DNA from 2 places in the Corynebacterium incognitum genome. Region 1 is predicted to be linked to the other one. Evidence: riboswitches for the same ligand, from Rfam matches in the RefSeq annotation. Region 1 holds a riboswitch; the other holds the start of a gene.
The links. Region 1 has a riboswitch for thiamine pyrophosphate ahead of H0194_RS07340 (ECF transporter S component). Riboswitches for the same ligand answer to the same signal wherever they lie in the genome.
Positions count from the first base shown of each region.

Region 2: it holds a riboswitch for thiamine pyrophosphate, as region 1 does, so the genes downstream of both, thiC (phosphomethylpyrimidine synthase ThiC) here and H0194_RS07340 (ECF transporter S component) in region 1, are expected to answer to the same signal.

Region 1 covers NZ_CP059404.1:1,587,745-1,603,198, reverse strand. The annotation lists gene H0194_RS07390 (DUF6286 domain-containing protein) at 1-336, shown strand, start outside; gene H0194_RS07385 (Asp23/Gls24 family envelope stress response protein) at 339-899, shown strand; gene H0194_RS07380 (hypothetical protein) at 896-1,627, opposite strand; gene tuf (elongation factor Tu) at 1,731-2,921, opposite strand; gene fusA (elongation factor G) at 3,347-5,476, opposite strand; gene rpsG (30S ribosomal protein S7) at 5,795-6,262, opposite strand; gene rpsL (30S ribosomal protein S12) at 6,267-6,638, opposite strand; gene H0194_RS07355 (nucleoside/nucleotide kinase family protein) at 6,861-7,571, opposite strand; gene H0194_RS07350 (energy-coupling factor transporter transmembrane component T family protein) at 7,581-8,351, opposite strand; gene H0194_RS07345 (ABC transporter ATP-binding protein) at 8,357-9,760, opposite strand; gene H0194_RS07340 (ECF transporter S component) at 9,778-10,380, opposite strand; TPP riboswitch at 10,377-10,496, opposite strand; gene H0194_RS07335 (S8 family peptidase) at 10,794-13,478, shown strand; partial or broken gene H0194_RS07330 (transposase) at 14,503-15,130, shown strand.
Region 2 covers NZ_CP059404.1:331,170-346,623, reverse strand. The annotation lists partial or broken gene H0194_RS01680 (pantoate--beta-alanine ligase) at 1-70, shown strand, start outside; partial or broken gene H0194_RS01675 (3-methyl-2-oxobutanoate hydroxymethyltransferase) at 59-418, opposite strand; gene H0194_RS01670 (ThiF family adenylyltransferase) at 509-1,609, opposite strand; gene H0194_RS01665 (thiazole synthase) at 1,610-2,392, opposite strand; gene thiS (sulfur carrier protein ThiS) at 2,393-2,602, opposite strand; gene thiO (glycine oxidase ThiO) at 2,608-3,696, opposite strand; gene H0194_RS01650 (thiamine phosphate synthase) at 3,686-4,369, opposite strand; gene thiC (phosphomethylpyrimidine synthase ThiC) at 4,356-6,158, opposite strand; TPP riboswitch at 6,157-6,271, opposite strand; gene rplS (50S ribosomal protein L19) at 6,463-6,807, shown strand; gene lepB (signal peptidase I) at 6,893-7,621, shown strand; gene lepB (signal peptidase I) at 7,629-8,258, shown strand; gene H0194_RS01625 (ribonuclease HII) at 8,260-8,901, shown strand; gene H0194_RS01620 (DUF2469 domain-containing protein) at 8,967-9,272, shown strand; gene H0194_RS01615 (YraN family protein) at 9,432-9,803, shown strand; gene H0194_RS01610 (YifB family Mg chelatase-like AAA ATPase) at 9,793-11,316, shown strand; gene dprA (DNA-processing protein DprA) at 11,316-12,476, shown strand; gene H0194_RS01600 (tyrosine recombinase XerC) at 12,483-13,364, shown strand; gene H0194_RS01595 (M23 family metallopeptidase) at 13,361-13,813, opposite strand; gene rpsB (30S ribosomal protein S2) at 14,163-14,960, shown strand; gene tsf (translation elongation factor Ts) at 15,144-15,454, shown strand, end outside.

The sequences.
Region 1 (15,454 bases):
GTCGGGGTCTTTGCCGCGCTGAAGCCGCGGCGACGCACCCACCGCGCACTGACCTCTAGCACTATCTCTGCCTGGACGCGCCCCGTGGACATCGCCCGCGTATGTTCCGCCACCGCCCAGCGCACCCCTGGTGTCGCAGCGGCTCGAGCGACAGTGACCTCCAAGCACGCACACGTCGTTGTCAACGGTGACTCCGAGGACGCTGGGCTGCAGGCGCGTGTCCACTCCGCAATCACCACCGCGCTCAGCGTGCTGCCCTCCCCGCCGAAGGTATCGGTGACCGTGGAAGCCGCCACCGAGGAAATGGGCGAAGTGTACAGCGGAGAGGAGGCCTGACGATGACCAAGAAACTCTCGGCGTTTAACCGCCTGTTGTGCGGGCTGTTGGGCATACTGCTCATCGCGCTCGGGGCGTGGCCGTTATTGACCCTGTGGCACGTCCGCCCTGCGCTGTGGTTGGCTGAGCGTATCGACCGCAACTGGTGGGCGACACTCACCACCGCCGGTTGGTACAAGTACGCGGCGGTGGCAGGAGCTTTGGCGCTGTTTGTTGCCGGCGTGCTAATGATTTCCGCTAACCTGCGGCAACGCAAGATCGGCAAAGTGGAACTCGCGGCGTCGGATAGCCGGGGCAAGGTCTCTATCAACCTCCCGGCGTTGGCATCCGCTATCGGGGAATCCCTCACCGAACACCCGGCGGTGGATAAGGTCACCTCCCGCATCGCCACTGAGCGGGGCACCGACCTGTGGACCTTCCGGGTGGAAGCCAATCCGGCTTATGGTTTTAATGTTGTGCTCCGCCTGCTTGAAGAGACCGAGCGCGATCTCCGTGCCGCACTCGATGGCGTGCGCCTCGAGACGCTGTACAAGGTGGAATGCTCACCGGTGAAGAAGCTCTAATTCGGTAGCTTCACCTCTGCCTCCGGGGCGTCCGCGAGCCACATGGCGCGCACGGGTGCCAACTCAATCTCGGCGCCACTGCTTAACTGTGCGCGAAAGGGCTTACCGACGTCGACGTTGGTGAGGAGTTCCCACTTATCCTCGCTGCTGTGAAGTTCGCGGCGGCCGCGCTCATAACGACGCAATGTGCGGCCAACGACCACGGTGGTGTCATCTTCTAGCGCGACGACTAGGACGTGGTCGCCGGGCACAGAGCGCGAGTGGCGCAGTCCATCCCACCGCGGGGCCGAAGAGGCGTCAAGAGCGACGACGCTATCTGCAACGCCGAGACGGTGCTCGAAGCCCTCGGAGTCCACGATCACCAGCGGCCGCGCCGGCCCGATGGGGCGCAGCCGAGAATAAGGCCACACGACCGGCTGATCACGGGCGTCGGCGCCCTGCACGACGACGTAGTCCGCCGCAAGGACAATGCGCCGCTGCCCTACCGCGATACGCCACAAACCTTCAGCGCGCCCCTCCAACAGCGGCACGGAATCCGGGCGCACAGCGCGGATGGCGAAGAGGATATCTTCGACCTCCCCATCGGTCGTCCCCCACGACACACCATGATTGCCCACCATGCCCATGAGGTTGCCGAAGGTGAGGTCCGGCTGCCCCTCCCACACCGAGCGCAGGGCGTCGAGAAGCCTCGGGATACGTGTCGGGTCATTGGCGGCGGGTTCATGCATAACTTGTCTAACAATAGCGAAAGGGCCGTCCCTGCGCGAAGCAGGAACGACCCTCGGCCCTAGTGAATTTCGCTCTCGCTTAACTCACTAACAGAAAGTTGAATTACTCAACGATCTTGGTAACGCGGCCAGCGCCGACGGTGCGGGAGCCCTCGCGGATAGCGAAGCGCAGGCCCTCGTCCATAGCGACCGGCTGGATGAGCTCAACGGACATCTCAACGTTGTCGCCAGGCATAACCATCTCGACGCCGTCCGGAAGCTTCACAACACCGGTAACGTCGGTGGTGCGGAAGTAGAACTGCGGACGGTAGTTGTCCATGAACGGGGTGTGGCGGCCGCCCTCTTCCTTCTTCAGGACGTAGACGGAGCCCTCGAACTTGGTGTGCGGGGTGTAAGCGCCTGGCTTGATGCACACCTGGCCACGCTCAACCTCTTCACGCTTGGTACCACGAAGAAGCAGACCACAGTTGTCGCCAGCCTCAGTGTAGTCCATCATCTTGCGGAACATCTCGATACCGGTAACGGTGGTGGAGAGGGACTTCTCCTTGATACCAATGATTTCGATGTCCTCGTTAACGTTGAGGGTACCGCGCTCTACACGACCGGTAACAACGGTGCCACGGCCGGTAATGGTGAAGATGTCCTCGATCGGCATCAGGAACGGCTTGTCGGTCTCGCGCTCCGGATCCGGGATAGAGTTGTCGCAAGCTTCCATCAGCTCGACGACTGCGTCAACCCACTTCTGCTCACCGTTCAGTGCACCAACAGCGGAGATGTGAACGATTGGAGCCTCTTCGTCGTAGTCCTGCTCTGCGAGCATCTCGCGAACTTCCATCTCGACGAGCTCGAGGATTTCCTCATCGTCAACCATGTCGCACTTGTTAAGAGCAACGAGGATGTAAGGAACGCCAACCTGGCGAGCAAGAAGAACGTGCTCACGGGTCTGTGGCATTGGGCCATCGGTTGCAGCAACAACGAGGATAGCGCCGTCCATCTGCGCAGCACCGGTAATCATGTTCTTGATGTAGTCGGCGTGGCCTGGAGCGTCAACGTGTGCGTAGTGGCGCTTCGGGGTGGAGTACTCAACGTGGGACACGTTGATGGTAATACCGCGCTCCTTCTCCTCCGGAGCGTTGTCAATCTGGTCGTAATCGAACGCAGAGTTCTCTTCAGGGTACTGGTCAGCCAGCACCTTGGTGATTGCCGCGGTGGTGGTGGTCTTACCGTGGTCAACGTGACCGATGGTACCGATGTTCACGTGCGGCTTAGTGCGCTCGAACTTTTCCTTTGCCACTGTATGTCCTCCTGGACTTCATGGTGGCTACGACCTTCGCAGCCACGTTGGTTGACAGATGTCGGTAGTGCACTCCCCTCACAACGAAGCGGGACGAGCACCATAGCGACGCTTACTTTTTACGTGCCAGTTACAAGATCCTAGATTTCTGCTGCGGTTTTTTCAAACCGCCCCAGTAGGTTGTATGGCCGCGGCATCTAGGCGCGGCCGCACGCCACATCAAGCAAGAATCTTTCTGGATCCTAGTGATACAGGGTAACGGCCGGCTCAACCACACCCACCATTGGGGTCTGGTTCAGCGCGACCGCTACCCACGTGCGGAACCCACGGGGCATCGATAAGCCACAACCCCTGCTCACCACCCTGGCAAGTGGTGGGCAAAGGACCGAGGCGACGCCCCGCGAAACTTCCGCGGAGGCTAGCTTTTAGTTGCTGCCGCCGGTGCGCTCTTCGATGATCTCCTGCGCCACGGAGGAAGGAACCTCAGCGTAGGAATCGAAGACCATGGAGAAGTTTGCACGACCAGCGGTGGAGGAACGCAGGTCACCGATGTAGCCGAACATCTCGGACAGTGGCACCTTAGCGCGAACAACCTTCGCACCGGAGCGGTCTTCCATAGCGTAGACCTGGCCACGGCGGGAGGAGATGTCGCCGTTCACGGTACCCATGTACTCCTCAGGGGTGACAACCTCGACGGCCATCACTGGCTCGAGCAGGACAGGCTTTGCCTTAGCAACAGCTTCCTTGAGAACCTGGGAACCTGCCAGCTTGAAGGCCATCTCGGAGGAGTCGACGTCGTGGTAAGCGCCGTCTTCCAGGGTTGCCTTGATGTTCACCAGCGGGAAGCCAGCGAGGTAGCCGTACTGCATGGCGTCCTGAATACCCGCATCCACGGACGGGATGTACTCCTTCGGGATGCGGCCACCGGTGACGACGTTGTCGAACTTGTAGGTTGCGGACTCGCCCTCTTCCAGCTCCTCCGGATCCGGGCTGTAAGGTTCGATGGTGACGATGACCTTTGCGAACTGACCCGAACCACCGGTCTGCTTCTTGTGGGTGTAGTCCAGGGACTCGACCTTCTTGCGAATGGTCTCGCGGTAAGCAACCTGCGGGTTACCGATGTTTGCTTCAACCTTGAACTCGCGCTTCATGCGGTCAACCAGGACGTCCAGGTGCAGCTCGCCCATACCGCCGATGACGGTCTGGCCGGACTCCTCGTCCAGCTCCACGGTGAAGGTCGGGTCCTCAGCGGCCAGTTTCTGGATAGCAGTACCCAGCTTCTCCTGGTCAGCCTTGGTCTTCGGCTCGATGGACACCTTGATAACCGGATCCGGGAAGTCCATGGACTCGAGGATGATCGGCTCATCCTTGGAGCAGAGGGTGTCACCAGTGGTGGTGTCCTTCAGGCCGATGACGGCGTAGATGTTACCCGCGTCAGCCTGCTCAACCGGGTTCTCCTTGTTGGCGTGCATCTGGAACAGCTTGCCGATGCGCTCCTTCTTCCCCTTGGAGGAGTTCAGCACCTCGGTGCCCGGGGTGACCTGACCGGAGTACACGCGGATGAAGTTCAGCTGCCCGAAGAACGGGTGTGCAGCAATCTTGAAGGCCAATGCGGAGAACGGGGACTCCACGGAAGGCTTACGGGTCAGCTCGTTGTCCTCGTTGCCGACCTCGTGGCCGACGACCTCGCCGACGTCCAGCGGGTTCGGCAGGTATGCCACAACGGCGTCGAGCAGCGGCTGGACACCCTTGTTGCGGTATGCGGTACCACAGAAGACCGGGTAAACCTCGGAGTTGATGACCATCCTGCGGATAGCAGCCTGGATCTCTTCCTTGGTCAGCTCCTCGCCGCCGAAGTACTTCTCCATGAGCTCTTCATCGGACTCAGCGACGGTCTCGAGCAGCTTCTCGCGGTACTCAGCAGCCTTGTCCTGCAGGTCGGCCGGGATCTCCTCGACGGTAGCTTCGGTGCCGATCTCGGTCTTGCCCGGCCACATGAGGGCCTTCATGTCGATGAGGTCAACGACACCGTCGAAGTCATCCTCAGCGCCGATCGGCAGCTGCATGACCAACGGCTTCGCACCCAGGCGGTCGATGATGGTCTGGACGGTGTAGTAAAAGTCCGCACCCATCTTGTCCATCTTGTTCACGAAGCAGATACGCGGAACGTCGTACTTTGCAGCCTGACGCCACACCTGCTCGGACTGCGGCTCAACACCTTCCTTGCCGTCGAACACTGCCACAGCGCCATCGAGAACGCGCAGGGAGCGCTCCACCTCAACGGTGAAGTCCACGTGGCCCGGGGTGTCAATGATGTTGATCTGGTTGTTTTCCCAGAAACAGGTCACGGCAGCGGAGGTAATGGTGATACCGCGCTCCTTCTCCTGCTCCATCCAGTCAGTGGTCGCGCCACCGTCGTGGGTCTCGCCTACCTTGCGGTTGATACCGGTGTAGAAGAGGATACGCTCGGTCGTAGTGGTCTTACCAGCATCGATGTGGGCCATGATGCCGATGTTGCGAACCTTGTTCAGATCCTTAAGCACTTCTTGTGCCACAGTCTTACCCCAACTCGTTAGTCGTTCGAGGCGCAAGCACCGGCCACATTAAGTACCGATGAGACGCCATCTATGGATTGTTCTCGATCAATTTTGCCATTAATTGGCATGCTTGGCAGCGAAAGAGGTTTCTCCTCAACCCCAAACAATACGTCACCTGCGCGACCGCAGTAAACGTAGGGTGCCGTTTAGCCCGCCGACATACACACAAAAATGACTCGAGCAACGATATGAACCTCTAGCACCCTAGGGGCTAAAGCTTGTTTATTCGTCACTCGAGTCATTCCGTACGGCGTATAAGGCACCGACCGGTAAAAATTACCAGCGGTAGTGCGCGAAGGCGCGGTTGGCCTCAGCCATCTTGTGAGTATCCTCACGGCGCTTCACGGAAGCACCGAGGCCGTTGGAGGCGTCCAGGATCTCGTTGGCGAGGCGCTCCATCATGGAGTTCTCGCGACGCTGACGGGTGAAGGTGACCAGCCAACGCAGGGCCAGGGTGGTGGAGCGAGCAGGCTTCACCTCAACCGGCACCTGGTAGGTTGCGCCACCCACACGGCGGGAGCGAACCTCAAGGTCTGGGCGGATGTTGCCCAGAGCCTTCTCCAGGGTGCCAACCGGCTCAGTGCCGGTCTTCTCGCGGCACATCTCCAACGCGCCGTAGACGATGCGCTCAGCGGTGGACTTCTTGCCATCCACGAGGACCTTGTTCACCAGCTGGGTAACCAACTCGGAGTTGTAGACCGGGTCCTTAACTACTGGACGCTTGGGAGCAGCATTTTTACGCATTTAACTACTGTCCTTTCTTTGCGCCGTAGCGGGAACGAGCCTGCTTACGGTCCTTCACGCCCTGGGTATCCAGTGCGCCACGGATGATCTTGTAGCGAACACCTGGGAGGTCCTTCACACGACCGCCACGCACGAGCACCATGGAGTGCTCCTGCAGGTTGTGGCCCTCACCTGGGATGTATGCGGAAACCTCGATACCGGAGGTCAGGCGCACACGGGCGACCTTACGCAGTGCGGAGTTCGGCTTCTTAGGGGTGGTGGTATACACGCGGGTGCACACGCCACGGCGCTGAGGGGAACCCTTCAGCGCAGCGGTGGCAACCTTCGTGCTCTTGTCACGGCGGCCCTTACGGACCAGCTGCTGAATAGTAGGCATTTACTATCTTTCTGTAGTTGAAAATTCTTTTGTCCAAACACGCAAAAATGAGGGCTCTGTAGCAGGGCCCGTCCGCGTGTCCAGATGGCTTTGAGAAGCAATCAGACTCTTCATCACACAGCAGCAATGCTCGAAGCCGTGCTACTGATGATGAACTGCAAAGAAGACTAACACGCCGGTGTACGATCAAAAAATCGTGCATCGCTTCTATGCGCTGGGGAACTAGTTCCAGCACCAGACAACGTCGATTTGAACGTCATCATCGACGAGCTTGTCGAAGTGATCCGATTCCTGCTCAGCCCACATGTCAAACCACTGCGCATATTCGGGATCGCGCCCGAGCGCACGCTTTTTACGCTGATCCATCGGACCGTCAACGAACACTTTGATAACACCACCAAACTCGCGCGCGGCCTTTTCGTTGGCCGCCGTAACCGCGCCTACACCTTCCACAATCAGGCAGCGTCGGCGCGTGCGATCTAGCTCGATGTTGTGCCACTGGCCCCGCTGGTTGTTCTTCCAGTCCCACCGCCAAAAGCCAGGTTTTTCTGGGGAAAAGACGTCAGAAGCAACCATCGCGGAACCTTCCGCTAGGCCTCCCCAGCCTGGATAAAAATCATCAAGATGAACCATCTGCACGTCGAATGCCGGTGTCGTCGCACTCGATGTGTGCGCGTTCAAGTCCCCCGCCAAAGACGAATCGTAACTTCGAACGCAGCGGGACAGAATTCTACTGAGTTCCGAAGCCAGGCTCGTCTTGCCGGCGCCTGATGGGCCGTCGATAAGCACGCTAACCGCCCCGCAGTGCGCGAAATGCCCTTGCACAAGGCCAATGATACGTTGCGTAATCTCATTGAATGAGCGCGGATCCAAATCGCAGCACTCAGCCGTACCGCGTAGACCCGCAGGGTCCACGCCCGAGTCAAGTGTCATAATTTTTCCTCACAGCCCTAACCAGCGCCACGTTCCCACTTGCACGGCAACGATAACGGGAATTATTGCAATGATTGCTCCGATCCCAATGATTACCCAGTCTTTGAGTTTCATGGTTGATACCCGTGCCCAGGTACGTTGTTTTCCGTACTTTGACTCACGCCCAAATCCGCGGGCCTCCATGGCTGTGGCCAGCTTGCTTCCCCGCCGCAGGGCCATCACGAGAATGCCGAAAGACATGTCCATGAATTGACGAACCTTATTCCTGTCGCCTAAACCTCTGGCACGCCGGGCGCGCGCCAAAGAATCCCAGTCATCTCGAAATAATGTTGCCATGCGCACTCCAGCCACGGCACCAATCACGAATCGCCCCGGCAACTTTACAACTTGCGCTAAACCATCACCGAGCTCGGTGGGGTCAATGTCTCGTGCCAGCACGATCACCGGCAATGCGACCGCTAGAACTCGCAGGCTAATACCTATTGCAAGCTCAATAGAGTTCTCTGTAATGGCCGCCATCCAGAAGCGGAAATAAACCTCACCGCCTTCTTTGCCATACAAAAGCATGGACACACCTGACAAAGGTGCCAGGAACAGCAACGGCCACGACGCTTTTCCTAACCGCCACCAGGACACCCCACACAAAGGCGCCAGGACAATCGTTACCCCCACCAACACGCTGGCGCTAAGCCAATCGACGCTGAACAACACCGGCGTAGTCAGCAAAAACATGAGCGCCAGACGAGTCACCGGATTAACACCACGAAGAATATTTGGCATCCCCGCTACCCCTCCCCCGCATCAAGATGGATATGGGAATCACCCAGCGAACCAATAAATAGCTCATCGTGGGTAATCGAGGCGATAGTCACCCCGTCATCGCACAGCTCACGAAGCAACCTGATGAGTTCCACAAAGGTTTCCGGGTCTTGGCCAAATGTCGGCTCGTCAAAGAGCACCACTTCCGGCGCGGCAACGAGCGCAGTGGCTACGGACAAACGTCGCTTTTCACCACCAGACAACGTAAACGGGTTGGCACCCAAGAGATGCTCTAAACGCAGCCTTTCCACCAACGAATCAATGCGCGCCACCGGGATCTTCTCCCCCATGACTTTCGGTGCGATTTCTAGTTCTTCGCGTACGGTGCGCGCCAGGAACTGGTGCTCCGGGTTTTGAAACACAAACCCAATACGGTGTGCCAACTGCCGGGACTTCCACGAATGCGGGTCTCCTTTTAGCCCGTTACGGATAGACTCAGTCACCCCGATTTCACCGCGTACTGGACGCAGCAATCCCGCCATGGTGAGCAGCCATGTCGTCTTACCGGCGCCATTTGCTCCCGTAATTACCGTCGAAGCACCCTCCACAATCGCAGCCGTCCGCGGCGGACCAAACCGGCATTGCAATTCTCTCGACCACAGCGCCGTGCCTGTTCCTAGCGCCGCGCTTTTTTCCAGTTCCACAGGACGGGCTGCGGGCAGGCCCGTGATGGTGCGTTGCTGAACAATTTCTTCGAAGTGGCCATCGTCTACGACGCGGCCGTTGTCAAGTACCACCGCACGCGATAACACACCGTCCCACAGATCGTATTTGTGCTCGACAACCACCAATGTCGCGCCAATCGCTTCTACAGTAGCGGCTACAGCCTCAACCACTTCCTGTGCTCCCTGCGGATCAAGGTTTGCGGTGGGCTCGTCCAACAAGATCACGCCAGCGCCCATGGCCACTACACCCGCAAGGGCTAGCCTTTGCTTCTGGCCACCTGACAAATGCTTTGTTGGAAAGTCCAACGGCAGATCCAGCCCCACAAGACCCATTGCATTGTGTACTCGCTTCCAGATTTCCTCGCGAGGAAGACCAAGGTTTTCGCAGCCAAAGGCGATGTCGTCTCCCACTCGGGCTGCGATTACTTGGGAGTCTGGGTCCTGCAGCACCAGGCCGACGGGCACCGTCGCCGAATGCGCCGGAGCACTCGCTAGAAGCAATTGCCCGCGTGCGGTTCCTTCATCGTCACCGCCCAGCACACCAGCAAACGCAGCAAGCAGCGTGGATTTACCCGATCCGGAATTACCGCACAGTAAGACTCGCTCGCCTGGTGCGATCTCCAGGTTCACATCGCTTAGTGCAGCAGCCGCTCTACCCGCGTGCGTCCAGCCGAAGCCAGACGCACGGATCCCTGCTGGTTCAATCGGAGACAAGGAAATGCTTAGACTTCTGCCGCGCGCTGTTCACGGCCAGCGCCAAAGCGGTCCAGCGCACCAGTCTTAGCAAGTGCGGAGACCAACAACCAGCCAACAAGGCCCGCCAACAAGACGCCTGAGGCGCACAAGCAAGCGAGGTAAATCAGGTTGAAGTCCAAGCCCTTGGCGATGTTCGCGCTGAGGAACAGTTCCAGCAACCAGGCACCGATGCCAGCACCGAGACCGGAAAGCATGGCAACCTTCAGGTCAAACTTGCGGTACATGAACAGCATGAAAATCAGCTCAGCACCAAGCCCCTGCGCCAGGCCGGAGTACACAGTCTCAATGGACCACTGGGAGCCCAGCAGTGCGGACACGCAAGCTGCAAGCACCTCTACGTAGATCGCAGCGAAACGCTTGCGAATCACCAATCCACCGATAACACCGCCTAGCAACCAGATACCCACCGCCAGTCCTCCCAGGCCTGGCGTGATGCTGTCCATGGCTGAGAACCATGCGTATCCCGCACCATTCCAAAAACTAAAAATGAAGCCACACGCCACGCCCAAAATGGAGGCAACGATGATGTCTACTACACGCCAAGACTTATTAGCACTTTGCATAGCCATAATTCTCACAATCTCCCTCTCGCCGGAATTACCCGGATCAGGTTCTACGGTTCACTGCTAACCAGCAATGTCTCAGCCCACTCTTGTGAGATCCCCGGGCACCCGCGGTTAATGTCAGCCCATCATATCAGCCAAGAAAATGATGACGGTACTGCCGTAAAAGTTCAACATGCAAACATGCATCAGAATAACTCTAAACAATTGAGATATCTGCATAAAACTACTGCTTCACATGAGAGAACATACAACCTACCAAACCCTGCTCAGGACTTTGCAGGAAAAATTCTTGGCTCGCATCACACAATACGGTTATGGTGACTTGCACACTATAGCCCCACAATAGGTTTCGCTTAAGCTAAACTTAATATAAGCTGTCTTTAGCTTTAGAGCTTACCGTTAGGGCAAACTTGGTTTTGATTACTTTCAAGCAATTTGCAGCTTATCTTCAAAGAACCGGGTGCCTGCGTGAGCGAGGCAAATTTTGTACTCCATCAACCAGGATTGAACAGATGCTATCTCTCAAGTTTTTAAGCCGGAAAGGCTTACAAGTTGCAGGAACAACAATCGTTGCAACGTCACTAGCAGTCAACAGTCTCGTTGTCCCTGCTACCGCTCAGGAAGAAATAGACGTCCATCGCGAAGTCGAAAATGCCGTGCTAGACCATTCAAGCAAGATCAAATCGGCAGACGAGCAGGACGCATACCGTTTCATCGTCCATTGGCAGAAAAATATGGCAACTGTTGATGATGACCACAAAATGGGCATCATCAACGAAATCTTGAAAGAGTTCAATAACGAAGGCTCAAAGCTTCGATTGTCCGCTTCAGGCGGCTGGATTGTTGAATTCAAAACACCCGTCCCTCAAAGCCAGGTTGCTTCCCTACGGGGCAAATTGGAATCTAAGGCCGAAATCGTCGATGCCTACATTGACATGCTGATGATGCCGGCAGCAGCGAGCAATGACCCTGAATACTCAAAACAGTGGCCGCTCCACGAACACACAAATCATCAAGCCGGCAGCCACGCAAACGTTGAAGAGGCGTGGGACTTGGGCTACACCGGCTCATCACAGAACATCGGCATCATCGATTCTGGCATTACCAAGCATCCTGATCTTGATCCAAAGGTTAAGGGTGGGTTCGACATGATCAGCAAAGATTTCACCGCCAACGATTCCACCCCTGGGCGCGATAACGACCCTCTAGATACTGGCGACGGATTCTACGAAGGTGAGTGCCCAAACTTCGGAGGTAGCGCTGATTCATCTTGGCATGGAACCCACGTCGCGGGCATTGCAGCGGCCGCTACCAATAACGGAATTGGCGTAGCAGGAACCGCCCCAGAAGCTGGTCTTGTTCCAGTACGCGCACTCGGCAAATGCGGTGGCTTCGCCTCTGACATTGCTGACGCGTTGAAATGGGTTGTAGGTGGATCTGTCGACGGTGTCGCCGATAACCCAAATCCGGTAAAAGTAGTCAATATGTCTATCGCCGGCAAGCAACGCTGTGTTCCCGACTACCAGGCCGCTTTGGATGTGGCATCTGCCAAGGGCGCGACCGTTGTTGTAGCAGCAGGTAATTACAATACCTGGACAGATGATTACCAACCAGCTAACTGTAATAGTGATGCTCTTATCGTAGTTGGTGCAACTGGCCCCGAAGGCTACCGTGCAGAATATTCCAACTACGGTGACCACGTTACAGTTGGAGCACCTGGTGGTAATTCCGGGTCTATTGAACAGGGTGAATATTCAGGAACCTATGTGGGGTACCGTGAAGAAAATATGTTCTTTTCTACCGTGAATTCCGGCACCATAGATCCAGCTTCCCCAAGCTACGGCTATCAAGAGGGAACATCAATGGCGTCTCCTCTAGTCGCTGGTGTTGTAGCAATGATGCGAGACGCTAACCCCAGTCTCACTAGCGCGCAAATTCGCACGATTCTCCAGGAAACAGCTCAACCGTATAATGACGAGCCTATAGTTTCCGGTTCCTATGCTCCTTGGAAAACCGCTGATAATATGGGTTCCGGCATCGTAGATGCCTGTGCAGCGGTTTACGAAGCTGCTGTTCAGGCAGGAGAATCTCCTGCACTGTGTGGTGAAACCCAATCCACGACACCAGTTTCCACTACTCCGGCTTCAACAGAACCTAGCTCTACGGTCACAGGAGAGCCGACCACGACCGTTGTCACCACAACCGCTCCGGTTGCAACTTCGACGGTCAAAGAGACTGAAACCGCACCGGCGATTACGACACGTGTCTCTGCCACCACGACGGTAATTCCTGAACCTACAACCGTTGAATCCACAGTAACTGAGACCAGTACTGCTCGTACTACGGTTAAGGAAGCAGATGAAACAGTCACGCTAACAGACGTCGAGACGGAAACTCAGGCACCTGTAACAGTGACAGAGTCTGCGGTTGCTGGTACCGAAACTGTTACCGTTACAAACGAACCGGTAGTAACCTCTACCACGAGCGGTAAACCAGTGACCTTAACTACTACTAACACTGTCGCACCTGAACCAGTACTTGAAACCAAAACTGAGGTTATTGCGCCCTCGACAGTCCTGGAAACTGTTAAGGAAACCACCACCCCAGTCACCACAGAACGAGAGACGGTGACATCTACCGCAGCAGATGCAACTGAAACTCAAACCGTGGCTACCACAACTACTGAGGTTGTAAATGAAGAAGGTGAGACTCATACAAATGTGGTCACCACCACCGAAACCTCAACCGTTAAGGTTCCAACTGCCACCACCATTGTTGACTCACCGGCAACCACGACCACGACTGCAGAATATAATGCACGTGAACACGTACGCACCTCTTCAGTAGGAGGTTGGCCACTTCTCCTTCTCATCCCATTAGGAATCGCAGCAATGCTCAATATCCCGGGTATTGCCTCCGCTTATAATGGGTCTGCCAACAAGGCCTTTGAGGGCGGCAAAGCTAGCTCAAACTTCAAAATCGCTGACTTCATTGCTAACTCACTTCGTCCTTTTAGTGGACAGGTAAGCAAGTTTTTCCCAGGTTCGAGTTTAATCGCGGGCTTTATGGGAAAGAATGAAGATGAGCGCGTTTCTCGCTAATTTTTAGCACACTAACGTCACCACACAACGGGCGGAGCAATCTATGACTAGATTGCTCCGCCCGTTTACGTTTAAGTCTTCTTCGAAAAGCCAGCTAAAACGGAAGACGTAGAGAATGCAGGTATGCTGGCTTACCGTAATCTTTTAGAAAAGCCTAGGGACTTTGATCATCTGGCCTAGTTCACTACTGCATTGCTTACTAATACGGTTCCGTCAAACCATCACCTTTGATTAAAAGCATCTCCACACTTCCTGACTCCGCGCTAATCCCGGGGTTGGCACCGATAGGGTTCTCACACTACTTACGTCTTTAACATTCAAAGCTTCTGATGGCCGATCTCATGGCCAAAACGCGACATTTAAGACGGCTGTTTGGCACAGGGCACTGTACATTTGTTCCTTGAGCAGTATTTCCACCTGTTGGCTGCTCATCCAAATAGTATCGGTCCAATTGATTGTTCGTTTTTAAAACTAGTGGTCCCAAATATCGCCAATTCATTTAACGGATCCAAAAACTGATAGGTCTCTACTGGCTAGCTACTAACTTGGCTCTAAAGTGAAACGCCTCATTGTTCAGAGGCTAACCATAAATGTTCCTAAACCTGCTATGGATTAATCCCCCAACGTTGCACTATAGTCCCCCAAAAAGTACGCTGAGCTGACACTAGAGAGCCCACAATCAAATAAGACTGGCAATTTTCTTCTGCTAATTCTTTAGTAAGTATTTCCATTGTGCTTCCCAATGAGACTTAGCCTTACCAAAGCCCTTACCAGGGAGCCGACGGTCTTTCCGGGGACACCGCAATTTTGTAGTCGCTGTTAATCATAAAAAGCGGAGGCCAAATATCCCGTCTCGTTACACTATTTTGACTCACCAATATTACCTCGCTCGTGCTAGGACGTGAGATCCGAAATTGCAAGTAATTGGGCGGTATCGAGGGGTAAGGCGTGCAGTGAATTCAACGTACTGCTCATTAATGGGATCTACTTTGCCATTTTCTACGGTTGTGTCCTTTAGTGTTGGGCTGTGTCCACTGCCTCCTGGACTGGGTTCTTCCTCGACTTAATCGCCCGTGGCCTGACCGGGGTTTTCCTCGTCACCAGTGATGCACATCTTGGGATCCAAACAACCGTTGGTGACCGCTTACCGCCAACGAGTTAGCAGCGGTGCCGGCCCCCACTTCGTGAAGAACCTCTCCTCGCAGGTGCCGACAACACACTGGCCGACGCTATCGGCGATGTTTCACACTATCTTCCAGCAACCGCGACGGTAACAACGTCTGGGCTCAGGCCCGTGAGGTTGTAGAGTTCTGTGGGCAGAAGTGTCCTCATGTGGCCGACTACCTGGAGGAATCACTCGATGAGCTGTTAGCTTTTACTACTGCACCGAAACCGGGATGGACCAAGATCTGATCGAACAACCCCACCGAACGGCTCAATCGTGACACCCGACGTCGCATCAACGTCGTCGGGATCTTCCCCAACCCCAATGCCGTCATCCGGCTGGTCGGCGCCGTCCTTGCGGAACACCACGATGAGTGGATCCAGCAAAAACGCTACACGTCGCTGAGCAGCCTGACCCAGACCAAGGAGATCATCGTGCCAACCTCGTCGACGACACTCCCACCGACAGCAAGGAGATCGCCGCCTAATGCTTACCCAACCCCGCCCCCGAAACTGCCCACATACTCGAGAGCCAGATACACCACTTCCCAAGACTTGACCTATAGAGTTGTTACCGCCTTTGCACATCGTGGCAGTGAGCTTTAAGGCAAAGCATCCCCGAACTGAAAATACAGTACCAATGCTGTTACAGCGTGATTTCAAACCTTTATTCCCGTTCATTAGCGGATTAAAGGATTCCGTTTTGGACAAAGAGTCGTTGATTGATGAATTCTCGCTTGCAAACGCCGCAGGGGCCCTTCTATGTTTGCAGTTGGTTTTAACTCAATCCAGTCTATTCGACTGCATTTGAC
Region 2 (15,454 bases), 1.1 Mb from region 1:
CGTCGTGGTCTCCATCTTCGTCAACCCTTTGCAGTTCGGCGAGGGCGAGGACTTAGACGCCTACCCGCGCAGACACCGCCAGGCCCGCGGCCTTGAGCGCGCGGATGCGCGGGGCGATGCGGGTGCCGCCCTCGAGTTTGACTACATGCGCCCCCGTGCGGGAGATGAGCTCGGTGGCTGAGCGCACCGACTGTTCGTCGGATGCCTCGTAGGAACCGAAGGGAAGATCCACGACCACGAGCGCCTTGCCCGCTCCGCGCACGACGGCGGCGGCGAGCACGGCCACCTCGTCCAAGCTAATGCGGTTGGTGGTCTCGTAACCCAGCACGACGTTTGCCGCAGAATCGCCCACGAGCAGACATTCGATGCCCGCCGCGGAGAACAGGGAAGCGGTGGCGTAGTCGTACGCGCTGAGCATCGCTCAGGGTTGCTGACCCTTGCGGTCATGGAGGTCGCTTAAGCGCACTTGGGAGGTCGGGACGAGATAGCCTTCAGACATGATGCGATCCTAGTGAGAATTGAGAGCGTTGAGGCCGCCGACCAGGCTTTCCAATCGGAGACCGGGGAGAGCGGCGGCGTAGTCACGGACGAAGTTCGCGGAGCGCTTGCCGGAGGCGCATGCCACGACGACGTGCGTAGTGGGAACGTCGCTTAACGCCTCGGCCACGTCGGCAGCGTCGTTGACAGTGCTCAGCGGCAGGCGCCGTGGTCGCAGCTCAGCAGGGAAGTCGGCGAGGAGGACCTCGTGGGGTTCGCGGATGTCCAGCAGCGTTGCCTCGCCGTCGGTGACGGCTGTGAGGACGGTGGCATTGTCCTCTTGCGGGGCGGGGGCACCGTCGTAGGACTCGGCGAGGGCCGTGGCCAGGCGACGCGCGGGGTCGGCCACCGCCTGCACGCTGCGCATCTGCGCAGGGATGGCGTCGTAGCTGGTGATGCGGCCGACGGTGCGGTCGAGTCCGGTCAGCCAGGCGATGGCGGCGGTGGACATGAGCCCGCCGATGACAGATGTGGTCACGCCCAAGACACCGGCGGTAGCGCAGTCCGGGACGGCGTCGGCGGGCAACTGGTGCGGGAATACGTCGCGCAGCCCGACGCCGTCGAGGCCCTGGCCCGAGTGCCATACGGCAACATCGCCGTGGAAACGCAGCACCGTGCCCCAGACCAGAGGCGTGCCGGTGATTTCGCAGGCGTCCGCCACCAGATACTTGGTGGCAAAGGAATCAGAACCATCGAGCACCAGGTCCACGTCGGCGATGAGCTCCACCGCGTTGGCGGTGTCCAGGCGGGTGCGCAGCGCGTTCACGGTAATGCCAGGTTGGAGGGCCCGGGCACGCTCGACGGCAACGTCTACCTTGGGCTTTCCGACGTCCTGTGCCCCAAACAGGATCTGCCGGTGGATGTTGGTGAGATCCACAGTGTCATCGTCGACGAGGGTGACCTCGCCAACCCCGCCGGCAGCGAGCTGCTGGAGGATGGGGCAGCCCAAACCCCCGGCGCCGACGATGAGGACGTGGGCATCATGGAGCCGTTCTTGTTGCTCGAGGCCGAAGCCGGGAAGGGACAGGTGGCGCGCGACGCGGCGCAGCTCTGCGTCAGGAAGGCTCGTCATCTATAGCACCTGCTCCGACCAGGAGGCCAGTCCTTCGAACGAGGACGAGGCTTGGGCGTGCTCCCGTTTGGGGATGCGCCCAGCATCGCGCGCGGCGGCGCCGGCCTCGACGGCGAGACGCATAGCGCGGGCCATCGCCACTGGGTCTTGGCAGCGGTTGACCGCGCTGGCCAAGAGCACGCCGTCGCAGCCGAGCTCCATGGCGAGCGCGGCGTCCGAGGCGGTGCCCAGGCCGGCGTCGATGAGGATGGGCACGCCCGCGCGCGAGCAGATGAGCTCGATGTTATGCGGGTTCAGGATCCCTAAGCCCGTGCCGATGGGGGAGCCGAGCGGCATGACGGCGGCGGCACCGACATCCTCTAGGCGGCGGGCGGCCACCGGATCGTCGCTGGTATAAGCTAGCACCTCGAAGCCCTCGGCGACGAGCAGCTCGGTGGCCTCAAGGGTCTCCACGACGTCGGGCAGCAGGGTGTGCTCGTCCTCGATGACCTCAACCTTCACCCACGTGGTGCCCAGGGCCTCGCGAGCTAACTGGGCGGTGAGGACGGCGTCGCGGGCGGTGCGGCACCCGGCAGTATTGGGCAGCGGCGCGATGCCGAGGCGCCGCAGGAGATCGAACACGGTCTCGCCGCCGCGGTTATTCGCGCTAAAACGTCGCATGGCCACCGTGGTCAGCTGCGTCCCGGATTCCACGAGGGCCTGCTCCAGCAGCTCTTGGGAGCTGGCGCCGCCGGTGCCCATGATGAGGCGGGAGCTGAAGCTCTTGTCAGCGATAGTGAGCACTTAGCCTCCTTGAACCGCGGTGAGGACGTCGACGCGGGCGCCGCTAGTGAGCTCGGTGTCCCACTGGGAGCGGGGGACCACGTGGCCGTCGACGGCCACGGCCATCCCGTCCACGGAGCCGTCGCCGGCGAGCTCGACGAGCAACTCGCCGATGGTGCGGGCGGAGGTGGAGCGGGGTTCGCCGTTGAGTTCAATGTTCATGATGTTCATGATGTTTATGATGCTCCTTCGTTGGGGTTGTGACGCAGCGGGGCGCAGGCCGAGAGATCTGTGGCCGGGGTCGTTCCCTCCAACACGTCCGCGGTGGCGCGGGCCGCGAGCGCGGCCAGCAGGATACCGTGGCGGAAATAGCCTGTGGATAACACTGCAGTCGGACTCATCCGGCCCAAGTAAGGAAGGTCGTCCGGGGTGCCGGGGCGGGCGCCGGTGGTGGCCTCGAGGAAGTCACAGTCCTCGAGGCCGGGGACCAAGCGGATGGCGTCGCGCAGCAGATCGTGGACGTCGCCGAGCCGGGGTGTGGGACGCCCGTCCTCGCGGGAGGTCGCACCGATGGCAACGGTGCCGTCCGCGCGCGGGATGACGTAGACCGGACGGTCCTCGACGAAGCCGCGGATCACCCGCTCACACAGCGGGAACTGCCGCTCGGGCACGCGCACGCGCAGGATATCCCCGTAGACCGGGCGCAGCTGCAAGCCAGGGACCAGTGCGCTGGCACCCAGGCCGTTGGCGATGACCACCTGGCCGCCGTCCTGGCACGCCAGCTCCGGGTCATGGAGTGAGTCTACTGCCCGGGGGACGAACTCCACTCCGAGGTTCAAGGCGGCATCGCGGGCGGCGGTGGCGAAAACCCGGGGTGCGACGTGGTGGTCACCCGGCAGTGATACCGCGCCCGCGAGTGCAGGCGACAAGGCAGGTTCCAGCCCGCGCGCCTGGCGCAGCGTGAGCCGCTCGACCGTCATGCCGTGGGCCGTCTGGTACTCCTGCAGCTCGCGCAGGTGCTGCGCATCCGCGCGGTCGGCGGCCACCACTAGTGTGCCCTCGGACCGGTGGCCCGTGGGCAGATCGGTATGCGTGGCGACGTCCCTTAAGAGCTCCGGCCACAGCTTCGCCGAGGCCAGCATCAGCGGGAACAGCGGTTCCTGGCGATACACCACCTCCGCGGCCGGGGCGAGCATGCCACCGGCGTGGTGTGTGGCACCCGACGCCGGGGCCGGATCGAAAACGCGCACGTTGGCGCCGCGGACAGCGCACGTGACCGCGGTGGCCAACCCGACGATCCCGGCGCCGATGACATCAATCTTCATCCGAATCCTCTTCCGGGCAACCCGCCTCGAATTCCCGGATCACCTCGCGCGCGAAAGCCTGGGGATCGGCCGCATGGGCGAAGCCGCGGACAATCGCCACCCCCGCGGCGCCCGCCTGTGCCAAGGCCGCGACATCGGAGATCTGCACATCACCGATGGCCACCAGCGGCACATGCGATGCCGCGGTGAGCGCTGGGTAGCCGTCCAGCCCAATCGGTGGGCGGCCAGAGTCCTTCGTGGGGGTGGACCGCAGCGGCCCGCAGCCGATATAGTCCACTACCTCGCGCAACTCGTTGGCGCCGTGGACCAACTCCAGGGTTCCAGTGGTCAGCCCGATGAGCGCGTCGTTGCCGAGCAAGGCCCGGGCGTCGCGGGGATCAAGATCGTCTTGGCCTAGGTGCACGCCGTGGATCGGCACGCCTTGGTCGCGCAGGGCAAGCGCGACGTCCACGCGGTCGTCGACAAGCACGCGGGTGCGGGGGTTAGCGTCCGCGACGGCATAGGCCACCTTCTCCGCCAGGGATGTCAGTGCCCTCGCTGAGATTGGTTTGCTGCGTACCTGGACCACCCCGGCGCCACCCTGCGCGGCAGCGGCGGCCGTGCGGACGATGTCCTCCGGCTCCCCAGCGGCGGTGACCAGATAACACCGCAAGTCAAGATCAGTGCGCAGCATGCGTCTCCTCGTCGCGAAGGTAAACCTTGGAACCAAGGTCCTTAAACTCTTGGGACTTTTGCGCCATACCCGCCCGGGCTTCCTCGACGGTCTGCACATCCTCGGCCACCGTAGGAGGGAAGGCGGGCATGCCCAGCTGGCTTTCTAACTTATCGCCAAACTCGTCCCGGATGTCCTGGCTGATGCGCATGGAGCAGAACTTCGGGCCGCACATGGAGCAAAAGTGCGCCGTCTTCGCGGGCTCGGCGGGCAGGGTCTCGTCGTGGTACGCCTGCGCGGTGTCCGGATCCAGCGACAGCGCGAACTGGTCGTGCCAGCGGAATTCGAAGCGCGCCTTGCTCATGGCGTCGTCCCAGGCCCGCGCGCCCGGATGGCCCTTAGCGACGTCCGCGGCGTGCGCGGCGAGCTTATAGGTGATGACACCGGTCTTCACATCATCGCGGTTGGGCAGGCCCAGGTGCTCCTTGGGGGTGACGTAACACAGCATGGCCGTCCCGCCCATGGCGATGTGTGCAGCACCGATGGCCGACGTGATGTGGTCGTAACCGGGCGCGATGTCGGTAACCAGCGGGCCCAGGGTGTAGAACGGCGCGTCGTGGGCCCACTTCTGCTCCAGCTCGTTGTTGTCCTGGATCATGTTCAGCGGCACGTGGCCGGGGCCTTCCACCATGACTTGGACGTCGAAGTCCCAGGCCCGCTTGGTCAGTTCGCCAATGGTCTTGAGCTCAGCGAACTGGGCGGTGTCGTTGGCATCGGCCAGCGAGCCGGGCCGCAGGCCGTCGCCGAGCGAGAACGCGACGTCGTAGGCCGCGAAGATCTCACACAGCTCGTCGTAGTTCTCGTAGAGGAAGGATTCCTTGTGGTGCGCCAGGCACCACCCGGCCATGATCGAACCGCCACGGGAGACGATGCCCGTCACACGCTTGGTAGTGAGCGGGATAAACGGCAGACGCACACCGGCGTGGACGGTCATATAATCCACGCCCTGCTCGCACTGCTCGATGACGGTGTCGCGGAAAATCTCCCACGTCAGATCCTCGGCGATGCCGCCCACCTTCTCCAGCGCCTGGTAGATAGGTACGGTGCCGATGGGGACAGGGGAGTTGCGGAGGATCCACTCGCGGGTGGTGTGGATGTCATCTCCGGTGGAAAGGTCCATGACCGTGTCTGCGCCCCACCGGGTGGCCCACCGCAGCTTGTTCACTTCCTCCTCGATGGACGAGGTCACGGCGGAGTTGCCGATATTCGCGTTGATTTTGGTCAAGAACTTCCGGCCGATGATCATCGGCTCGGACTCCGGGTGATTGACGTTGTTGGGCAAGATCGCGCGACCGCGGGCGATCTCCGAGCGCACGAACTCGGGATCGCAGTGCTCGCGCAGCGCCACGAATTCCATCTCCTTGGTGATAATGCCCTGGCGCGCATAGTGCATCTGCGTGACGCGCTTGCCCTCAACTGCCTTGAGCGGGGCGCGCTTCTCGCCCTGCCACTCCATGGATGCCGCACCGCGCTTTTGGGCGCTGCGGCCATCATCCGCGAGGTTGCGGGCACGACCGGCGTAACTGGCGACGTCGCCACGCTCGGCGATCCACTCCGCGCGCAGCGCCGGGAGACCTTCGGTGGGCTCGCACTGCGGCCCGCGCGTGCGATAGATACGGAAAGGTTCGTTCGGGCCGGTGGGGGAATCATCCAGCTGAATCTCGGTCTCCGGGACCTCCAGTCCGTCCTGGCGGATGGGGGAGTAGGAGTGCTTGGGGTGGATTTCGCGATCAAAATGGGTAGCCGTCATGGCCTTCAACCTCACTTCCTTCGCTGGTGTTAACCAGACAGGTTCAAACGGTGCTCGCACTGTGGCGTTAGTGCGATCTCAGCCCACTGCCATGGGCGCCCGTGTGATGGACAAATGCGCTTACTACCCTAAGCATGAATTGCGCGCCGGGGAGGAGAAATGGGAATTATTGCCCACGATCAAGGGGGATTTGGTGCGTGTCGTCGCCGTGTGGAAAGATGGGGAAGCTGAAATGTAACGGGCACGAACCGGTTAGCTGTCCCAGGCGCTAGGTTCCTCTACCTCAAATTGAAAAAGGACTGCTATGAGCAACATTCTTGACAAGGTCGATGCAGCGCAGCTGCGCGACGACATCCCATCCTTCCGCCCGGGTGACACCCTTGACGTCGAGGTCAAGGTCATCGAGGGTAGCACCCAGCGTACCCAGCTCTTCCGCGGCGTTTGCATCCGTCGCCAGGGCTCCGGCATCCGCGAGACCTTCACTGTTCGCAAGGTGTCCTTCGGCATCGGCGTGGAGCGTACCTTCCCGGTTCACTCCCCGAACCTGGACTCCATCAAGGTCTCCCGCCGTGGCCGCGTGCGCCGCGCCAAGCTGTACTACCTGCGCGATCTGCACGGCAAGAAGGCTCGTATCAAGGAGCGTCGCTAGTCGACGTCCCCTTGCTGGAATCCGCCGCATCCCTCACGGGGTGTGGCGGTTTCGTCGTTTTCTCCCGGTGCTAGGCTGGTTGCTCGTGGAAGAGAAGAGCTCAGCAGATAAGAAGCAGCTGCCGTGGTTGGTGGAAACCGCGCTCATCGTGGTCGTAGTGCTCGCCGTGGTCGGTGTGTTTCAGGCGTTCATTGGGCGCCAGTACGTCATCCCGTCTGGGTCCATGGAACCCACCCTGCATGGCTGCGAGGGCTGCGCGAATGATCGCGTATTCGTCCAAAAGGTGTCCTACTACGGTTCCGAGCCGGAACCGGGAGATGTCATCGTGTTCGAGGGCACCGAGGACTGGAACACATTGTGGGAGTCCCCGCGCAGCGACAACCCCACCGTGGCCAAGATTCAGGACGCGCTGAGCTACGTGTCGCTGGCCCCGCCGAATGAGAACAACCTGGTCAAGCGCGTCATCGCGACCGGCGGCCAGGAGGTGTCCTGCCAGGAAGGCGACCCTGCGGTGATGGTGGACGGCAAGCCCATCCAGCAAAATTACGTCCTGGATCCACCGACCTACGCCGTGGACCCGGCCACCGGCTCCGAGGCGTGCGGCGGCGAGTATTTCAGCCCCATCACCGTTCCAGAGGGGCGCTTGTTCATGATGGGCGATTCGCGCACCAACTCCCTGGACTCGCGCGCGCACATCGACGACGGTTCTTACGGCACCATCCCGCTGGAGAATGTCCGCGGCAAGGTGGAGTTCGTGTTCTACCCGTTCAACAACATCGGCGCCGTCGAAGACTACGATATCCAGGCCAAGTAGGCGCGCCATGGCCCGGCTTGCCCGCAGCTGGTGGCTGCTCCTGGTCGCGCTCGCGGTGACCGTCGCGGTGCTTGCCGCCATCCATACGTTCCTCGGCCGCGCCTACCAGGTGCCGTCGGCGTCTATGGAGCCGACGCTCATCGGTTGCGAGGGCTGCACCAATGACCGCATCGTCGTGGAAAAATTGAGCGAGCCCGGTGTCGGCGACGTCGTGGTGTTCCAGGCGCCGGTCTCGTGGGCGTCGGTGGTGGCCGCACCGCCGCTGTCCGACGATCCCTTCTCCCGCGGCCTCCGTCGCATCGGCACGGCCACCGGCCTGGTGCCCGGCGACAACAACGTCTTTGTCAAGCGCATCGTGGCCACTGGCGGGCAGGTCGTGCGCTGTCTGCCAGGCGATCCGGCTGTGATGATCGATGGGCGCCCCGAGCCGGGCAAGGCCGGCTGCGAGGGCGATTATTTCGGCCCTGTGCACGTGCCGGAGGGACGGCTGTGGGTCATGGGGGACAACCGCGACAACTCCCTCGACTCCCGCGCGCACATCGGAGACCAGTGGCAGGGCACTGTGGATGCCGACGCCGTGCGCGGGCGCGTGGTTGGCATCGTCTTCCCGTTGTCTCGCATCGGGGCAGTGCACTGACATGCGTCGGCTGAAACAATTACGGACGTACGAAGTGGCGCTGTCCAAGGCCGGGCTCGGGCCGGTGGCCGGCGTGGACGAGGCCGGGCGCGGCGCCTGCTGCGGGCCCATGACCATCGCCGCGTGCATCCTGCCCGAGCGCATCGTGCCGGGGCTGGCAACGCTCACCGATTCCAAACAACTCTCGCCGACCCGCCGCGACGAGCTTTGCGACGTCGTGCGTTCCGTCGCGGTCGCCTATGCGATTGTCCACATCCCGGCCGCCGCCATAGACGCCCGTGGCGTGCAGCACGCCAACCTTTCTGGCATGCGGCGGGCCGTGGCACGCCTGGATCCGCAACCCGGCTACGTGTTGACCGACGCCATGAAGATCCCTGGCCTGCCGCGGCCCCAGCTGCCCATCATCGGCGGCGACGCCGCCGCGCGCTGTATCGCCGCAGCCAGCGTCTTAGCCAAGGTCAGCCGGGACCGAATCATGGAACAGCTCGACGCCGACTACCCCGGCTACGGCCTGGCAGGCCACAAGGGCTACGGCACCGCCGCACACCACGCGGCCGTCGCCACGCACGGGGCAACGCAAGAGCACAGGATGAGCTACGCGAACGTCGCCAAGGCCCACGCGGAGTTCTTGGCGCGCCGCTAGCTAAAACCCCGCCGCGGAAGATTAAAGTATGCACGGACAACCGTTGACCGTCGAAGGAGCAGGCCGTGAGCGCTGAGGAACTAGACAACTACGAAGCCGAAGTCGAGCTGTCGCTGTACCGCGAATACCGCGATGTGGTCAGCCAATTCTCCTACGTGGTGGAAACCGAGCGCCGCTTTTACCTGGCCAACGCCGTGGAGGTCATCCCGCACACCTCGGGTCCAGACGTGTACTACGAGGTGCGTATGTCGGACGCGTGGGTGTGGGACATGTACCGCTCGGCGCGTTTCGTGCGTTACGTCCGCGTAATCACCTACAAGGACGTCAACATTGAGGAGCTGGACAAGCCGGACTTTGTGATGCCGGAGTAAAAGTCAAGACCCAATTTCTTCCCCTGTGGATAACTGCGCCGATGGTGGCGGAGTTATCCACAGTTTTGTTGTGTGCGGCTGCGCGGGGCTGGAACAGGTGCACGGGGTTGGGGCACGCTGTGAGTCGACAGTAGTTGTTGACACATCAGGGGGAAGACAATGACGCGTTCGGTGGCGCTACACAACCGAGAACTGGGCAAGCGGGGAGAACGTTTTGCTGCGGATTTTTATCGGCGGCGCGGGGCGCAGGTACTGGCACGCAATGTGCACTATCGCTGCGGGGAGCTGGACCTGATTGTGCGGGAGGGCGCGACGGTAGTCTTCGTGGAGGTCAAGACCCGCTCTTCCGTGGCTTTTGGAGGGGCGGAGGCCGTGACGGCGCGGAAATTAGCGCGGATGCGGCAGGCGGCGTTCCAATGGCTGCGGGATAAACCGGCATGCCGCGTGCGCTTTGATGTGGTGGTGTTGGTGGCGCAGGGGGATACGTTTTCGATGGAGTACTACGCAGGGGTGGAAGACGGTGCTCGGTAGGTGCTACTCGATTGCGCTGCAAGGCGTGGACGCCTCGGTGGTGACAGTGGAGGCGAATGTGGGCTCCGGTTTGCCCGGGGTGCACGTGGTGGGATTGGCTGACACGGCGGTGCGCGAGTCGCGGGAACGGGTGCGCACGGCGGCGCTGAACTCCGGGCTGGGGTGGCCGAAGACGAAGGTGGTGGTGTCGTTGTCGCCGGCGAATCTGCCGAAGGCGGGCTCCCAATACGACCTGCCAATGGCGCTGGCGATCTTGACGGCTGCGACGGACGGCGCCGCGGATATCCTGGCCGACGCGCTGGTGCTGGGCGAGCTGGGCCTCGACGGAGAGGTGCGGCCGGTGCCGGGTATCGTGCCGTCGCTGCTCGCGGCGCGGCGCCACGGGGTGCGCACGGTGGTCATCCCGCCGGGCAATGCGGCGGAGGCGATGTTTGTGCCGGACGTGGAGGTGGTGGTGGCACACACGCTTGTCGACGCCGTGCGGTGGGCCACCACCGCAGAACCCCTGCCGTTGGCGCGCGGGGCTGCGCAGATGGAGGGCGAGCGCCCGCAGGTGGGCGACTTCGCTGATATCGCCGGACAGGAGGAGGCGAAGCGGGCCGCGGAAGTCGCGGCAGCGGGCGGTCATCATTTGCTGATGATTGGCCCGCCCGGATCCGGAAAATCGATGCTGGCGGCGCGGATCCCCGGAATTTTGCCCCCACTGAGCCCAGAACAGGCCATGGAAGCGACCGCGGTGGCATCGGTAGCAGATAAGCCCGGCGATGTCATAACGCATCCGCCGTTCGTGGCCCCGCACGCGTCGGTGACCCGGGCGGCGTTGCTGGGCGGCGGGCCCGGGAACCCGCGGCCAGGCGCGGTGAGTCTCGCGCACCACGGGGTGCTGTTTCTGGACGAGGCTTCGGAAATCTCGGCGGCGGTGCTGGATGGCTTGCGCGCGCCGCTGGAAGAAGGAAAGGTGCGCTTGGTGCGCCACCGGCGCGAGGTGGTGTTCCCGGCGCGCTTCCAGCTCGTGCTGGCGGCGAACCCGTGTCGCTGCGCGGCGGATAACCCCGGGGAGTGCCGGTGCAAGGGGCGTGAGCGTGCCGACTATCTGAAGAACCTTTCGGGCCCACTGCGGGACCGCCTGGACATGCAGATCCGGCTGTCGGGTCAGGCGGCGGTGCTGCACAGTGACGGTGAGGAGTCAAGCGCGGTCATCGCGGAGCGGGTGCTGGCGGCGCGTGCCTATGCGCGGGAGCGGTGGTCGGCGGCGGGGTATGCGGCGGTGACGAACGCGGCGATGCCCGCGCCCCGGCTTCGACGCGAGTTCCCTGCGGACGAGGTAGGCATGGCCTTGTTGGGGAGCCATTTGGCGGCGGGGGAGCTGAGCCAACGGGGCGTCGATAAGGCGCTGACGTTGGCGTGGACCATCCGCGACTTGGAAGCGGCGCGTGATCCCTGGACAGCGGCAGCGGCACCGAATATTGACCACGTGGCGCAGGCCCTAGAACTGCGGGAGGAGGCAGCCTGATGGAGGCGTGGGCGTATCTCAACCGGGTGGTAGAAGGGCCGTCGCGGCCGCTGCAGGAGTTCTTGGCGGCGGGTAAGAGCGCGGAAGAGTTGGCGAATGGAATCCGGCGGCGGGCGTCTTGGCTCGGGGAGCTGGGGCGGCAGACGCAGGCGCGCTATGAGTGGGACCGGGCGGCGGAAGACCTGGCCATCGCGGCCGATCACGGGGCGCGGCTGATAGTGCCGGGCATGGACGAGTGGCCGACGGCGCCGCTGGACCAGGCGTTTGGCTTCGCGGCCTCGGGCACGAGTGAGCACGTGCGTAGCTACCAAGACGATGCGGTGGCGCCGCACGGGCTGTGGGTCCGGGGCGGCGACCTGGGTGCGGCGGTGGCGCAATCGGTGGCCGTGGTAGGAACCCGGGCGCACACGCGCTATGGGCATGATGCCACCGCGGAACTCGTGAAGGACCTGGCAGCGCACCACTGGACGGTGGTCTCCGGAGGTGCGCTGGGTATCGATACCGCGGCGCACACGGCGGCGTTGCGCAGCGACGGACCGACAGTGGCAGTGATGGCGTGCGGGATTGACCGGGCGTACCCCGCTCGAAATGCGGGCCTGTTCGATGACATCGTGGCAGCCGGGGGCTGTGTAGTCACCGAGTACCCGCCGGGGGTCCCGCCGCAGCGACACCGGTTTCTTACACGCAATCGCCTGGTGGCGGCGCTGACGGCGGGCACCGTGGTTGTAGAAGCCGGTTGGCGCTCCGGGGCATTAAATACCTTGAGTTGGGCTGAAGGTCTGGGCAAGGTCACGATGGCGGTGCCCGGCCCGATTACGAGCACGGGCTCGCTGGGCTGCCACCAGCGGATAAAGACCGGTACGTCGCTGGTGACCAGCGGTGCCGATATCCGCGAGCTCGTAGGCGCGGTCGGTGAGGTGGACGCGTCCTACCAACACGAGCTGGATTTTGGGCCATCGCCGGTCCAGCAGCTCAGCCGCAATGAATTGCGGGTTTTTGATGCGCTACCCGCTGCGGGCACGGATGCTGGCGCTGAGTCCGCGGCAGTGGCGTCCGCAGCCGGACTCACCGTGCCGCTGACCGTGCACCTCCTGGTGGATCTGGGCAAGCGTGGCATGGTGCGCCGTGAGGGAGTGGAGTGGTTCCGGGCGCTAGACTAGGTGCCCATGACAATGCTTGCCGAGGCAATCGAGGACTTTGCGCACTACCAGCGCACCGTCCGTGGGCGCGCGGAATCTACCGTTAAGGACTACCGCGCGGACCTGCGAACCCTCGTGGACTACGGCGTCACTGACTTCGCGGCGTTCGACCTCAATGCGCTGCGCGGCTGGCTTGCCGACGCCGTGTCTGCCGGCAAGTCCCGCGCCACCCTCGCCCGGCGCACGGCAGCGGTGCGCGCGTTTTCCACCTGGGCCGCGCAACACGGCTACATTCCGCGTGACGTCGCCGCGCGCCTCGTCACGCCGAAGCGCGGCCAGCACCTGCCCGTGGTCCTGAAAAAGAAAGACGCCGGGGAACTCGTGGGCAATGCGGTGAGCGCGGATGAGACCCATTTCCTGCGTGACACCGCCATGCTGGAGACGCTGTACGCGACCGGCATCCGTGTGGCCGAGCTGTGCGGGCTCAACGAACGCGACATCGATTTCGGCGCCCACACCCTCAAGGTCACCGGCAAGGGAAACAAACAGCGGGTTGTGCCCTTCGGCGCCGCCTGCGCGGACGCCCTCCAGCAATGGTTCGACGTCGGCAGACCCCACCTGGCGAATCCCGACGAGCAGGCCGTATTCGTTGGAAGCCGGGGCGCGCGCATAGACCCGCGCCAGGTACGTCGGGTCGTCACCAAGGCAGCGGCGGTGACCGGTGCCGGCAACCTCACCCCACACGGGTTGCGTCACACTGCCGCCACCCACCTTCTCGAAGGTGGCGCCGATCTGCGCATGGTCCAAGAACTCCTCGGCCACGCCTCCCTGCAGACCACCCAGGTCTACACCCACGTCTCCGCGCAGCGCCTCAAGGACGTCTTCAACCAGGCGCACCCCCGGGCCTAAAGTGGTTTGAGTCGGATGACGGGGGCGTCGAGAAGCTCTAATGGATCGAAGTAGGTGTCCGGGCCCGTCTTCGCACCCCAATGCAGGCCCGGGTGGCCGTGCCCCAGGCGGCCAATGACCTCGCCCTCCGCCACAACGTCACCGCGCGAGACTGCGGCATGTACCGGCTGGTAGGTGGTCCGAAACCCCTCCGGATGATCCACAGAGACCACCGGGGTCCCCGCGACCACACCAACGAACGCCACCCTCCCGGCCCCGGCCGCGAGCACCGGCGCGCCGGGCTCCAGCGGCACGTCGACGCCCCGATGCCCCGGCGACCATTCCTTCTCTGGCTGTTCAAACCCCCGCGTCACGCGCGACGGCGACCGTTGCCCGCTGGCCGGATCCACCCAGCCGGACAGCATGAGACTCAACACCACAAACCCACTGGCGATACCTTTTCGCTTCATGCTTTCCAGTAGAGCCCACAGCGGGTAACGCGGGGAAGAGTATCGTGGCCGGCCTGTGGACAACTGTGCCGCGATCCCCGTCATCCGTAATACCTTGTGGAATACTCGGCGCGTGGTTTGGACGATTGCGCGCATTGCCACTAAGATTGTGCTACAGCAGTGTGCTTGCGCACTGACTACGCGCGGCGAAGTCGGCGCCACCAGCTATAATGGGCGCGCCAATCGGTCATCGACGGGGTCCCTGTAATCCAGGGTGTTGATGTCGATATTCGTTGCCAGGGTGGGGGATAAAAGCCCTCACAACTTCTCATAACCGAAACTATTTGATTTTCAAGAAAGCGAGCGAATCATGGCAGTTGTAACCATGCGCGAGCTCCTCGACGCTGGTGTGCACTTCGGCCACCAGACCCGTCGTTGGAACCCTAAGATGCGTCGTTTCATCTTCACCGACCGCAACGGCATCTACATCATCGACCTGCAGCAGACCCTGACCTACATTGACGAGGCTTTCGAGTTCGTCAAGGAAACCGTGGCTCACGGCGGCACCGTGCTGTTCGTTGGCACCAAGAAGCAGGCTCAGGAAGCTGTGCAGGAGGCTGCTGAGCGCGTCTCCATGCCGTACGTCAACCACCGCTGGTTGGGTGGCATGCTCACCAACTTCCAGACCGTGTCCAAGCGTCTGCACCGCATGAAGGAATTGCAGGCCATGGACGCTGCTGAGGACGGCTACAAGGGCCGCACCAAGAAGGAAGTCCTGATGCTCAACCGCGAGCGCACCAAGCTGGAGCGCGTTCTCGGCGGCATCGCTGACATGACCAAGGCTCCGTCCGCACTGTGGATTGTTGACACTAACAAGGAGCACATCGCGGTCAAGGAAGCTAAGAAGCTGAACATCCCGGTCGTGGCCATCCTGGACACCAACTGCGACCCGGACGACGTCGACTTCCCGATCCCGGGCAACGACGACGCCATCCGTGCGACCAAGCTGCTCTCCGGCATCGTGGCAACCGCCATCGAAGAGGGCAAGAAGGCTCGCGAGGAGCGCCAGCTGGCTGCCGCTAAGGAAGCTGCCGGCGACACCGCTGAGAAGGACGCTCGCGACGCTGCTGAGGCAGCCGCTGCTTCTGACCCAGCTTCCGCTGAATAAACTACCGCAGTGACCCGGGTTTCCATGCTGAAACCCGGGTTTTTGTATGCTTGTCGACGCCCACTCAACCGCCCGGTAAGGTGTGGGTGAGCGTTTTTCGACCCTGATTTCAGCGCGATGTGTAAGTGTCGGCTACGCTTAGACGTCGAATACCGATCTATTTCAAGGAGGATCGCCCCAATTATGGCGAACTACACTGCTGCAGATGTCAAGAAGCTGCGCGAAGCAACCGGCTCCGGCATGATGGCCTGCAAGAAGGCCCTGGAAGAGGCTGGCGGCGACTACGACAAGGCTGTCGAGCTGCTCCGCATCAAGGGTGCTAAGGACGTGTCCAAGCGTGCTGACCGCGAGGCATCCGAGGGCCTCATCGCTGTTTCCGGCAACACCATGATTGAGATCAACTGCGAGACCGACTTCGTTGCTAAGAACGACGACTTCAAGGCTTTCGCTGCTCACGTGGCTGAGGCTGCAGCTGCTGCCAAGGCTAACTCCGC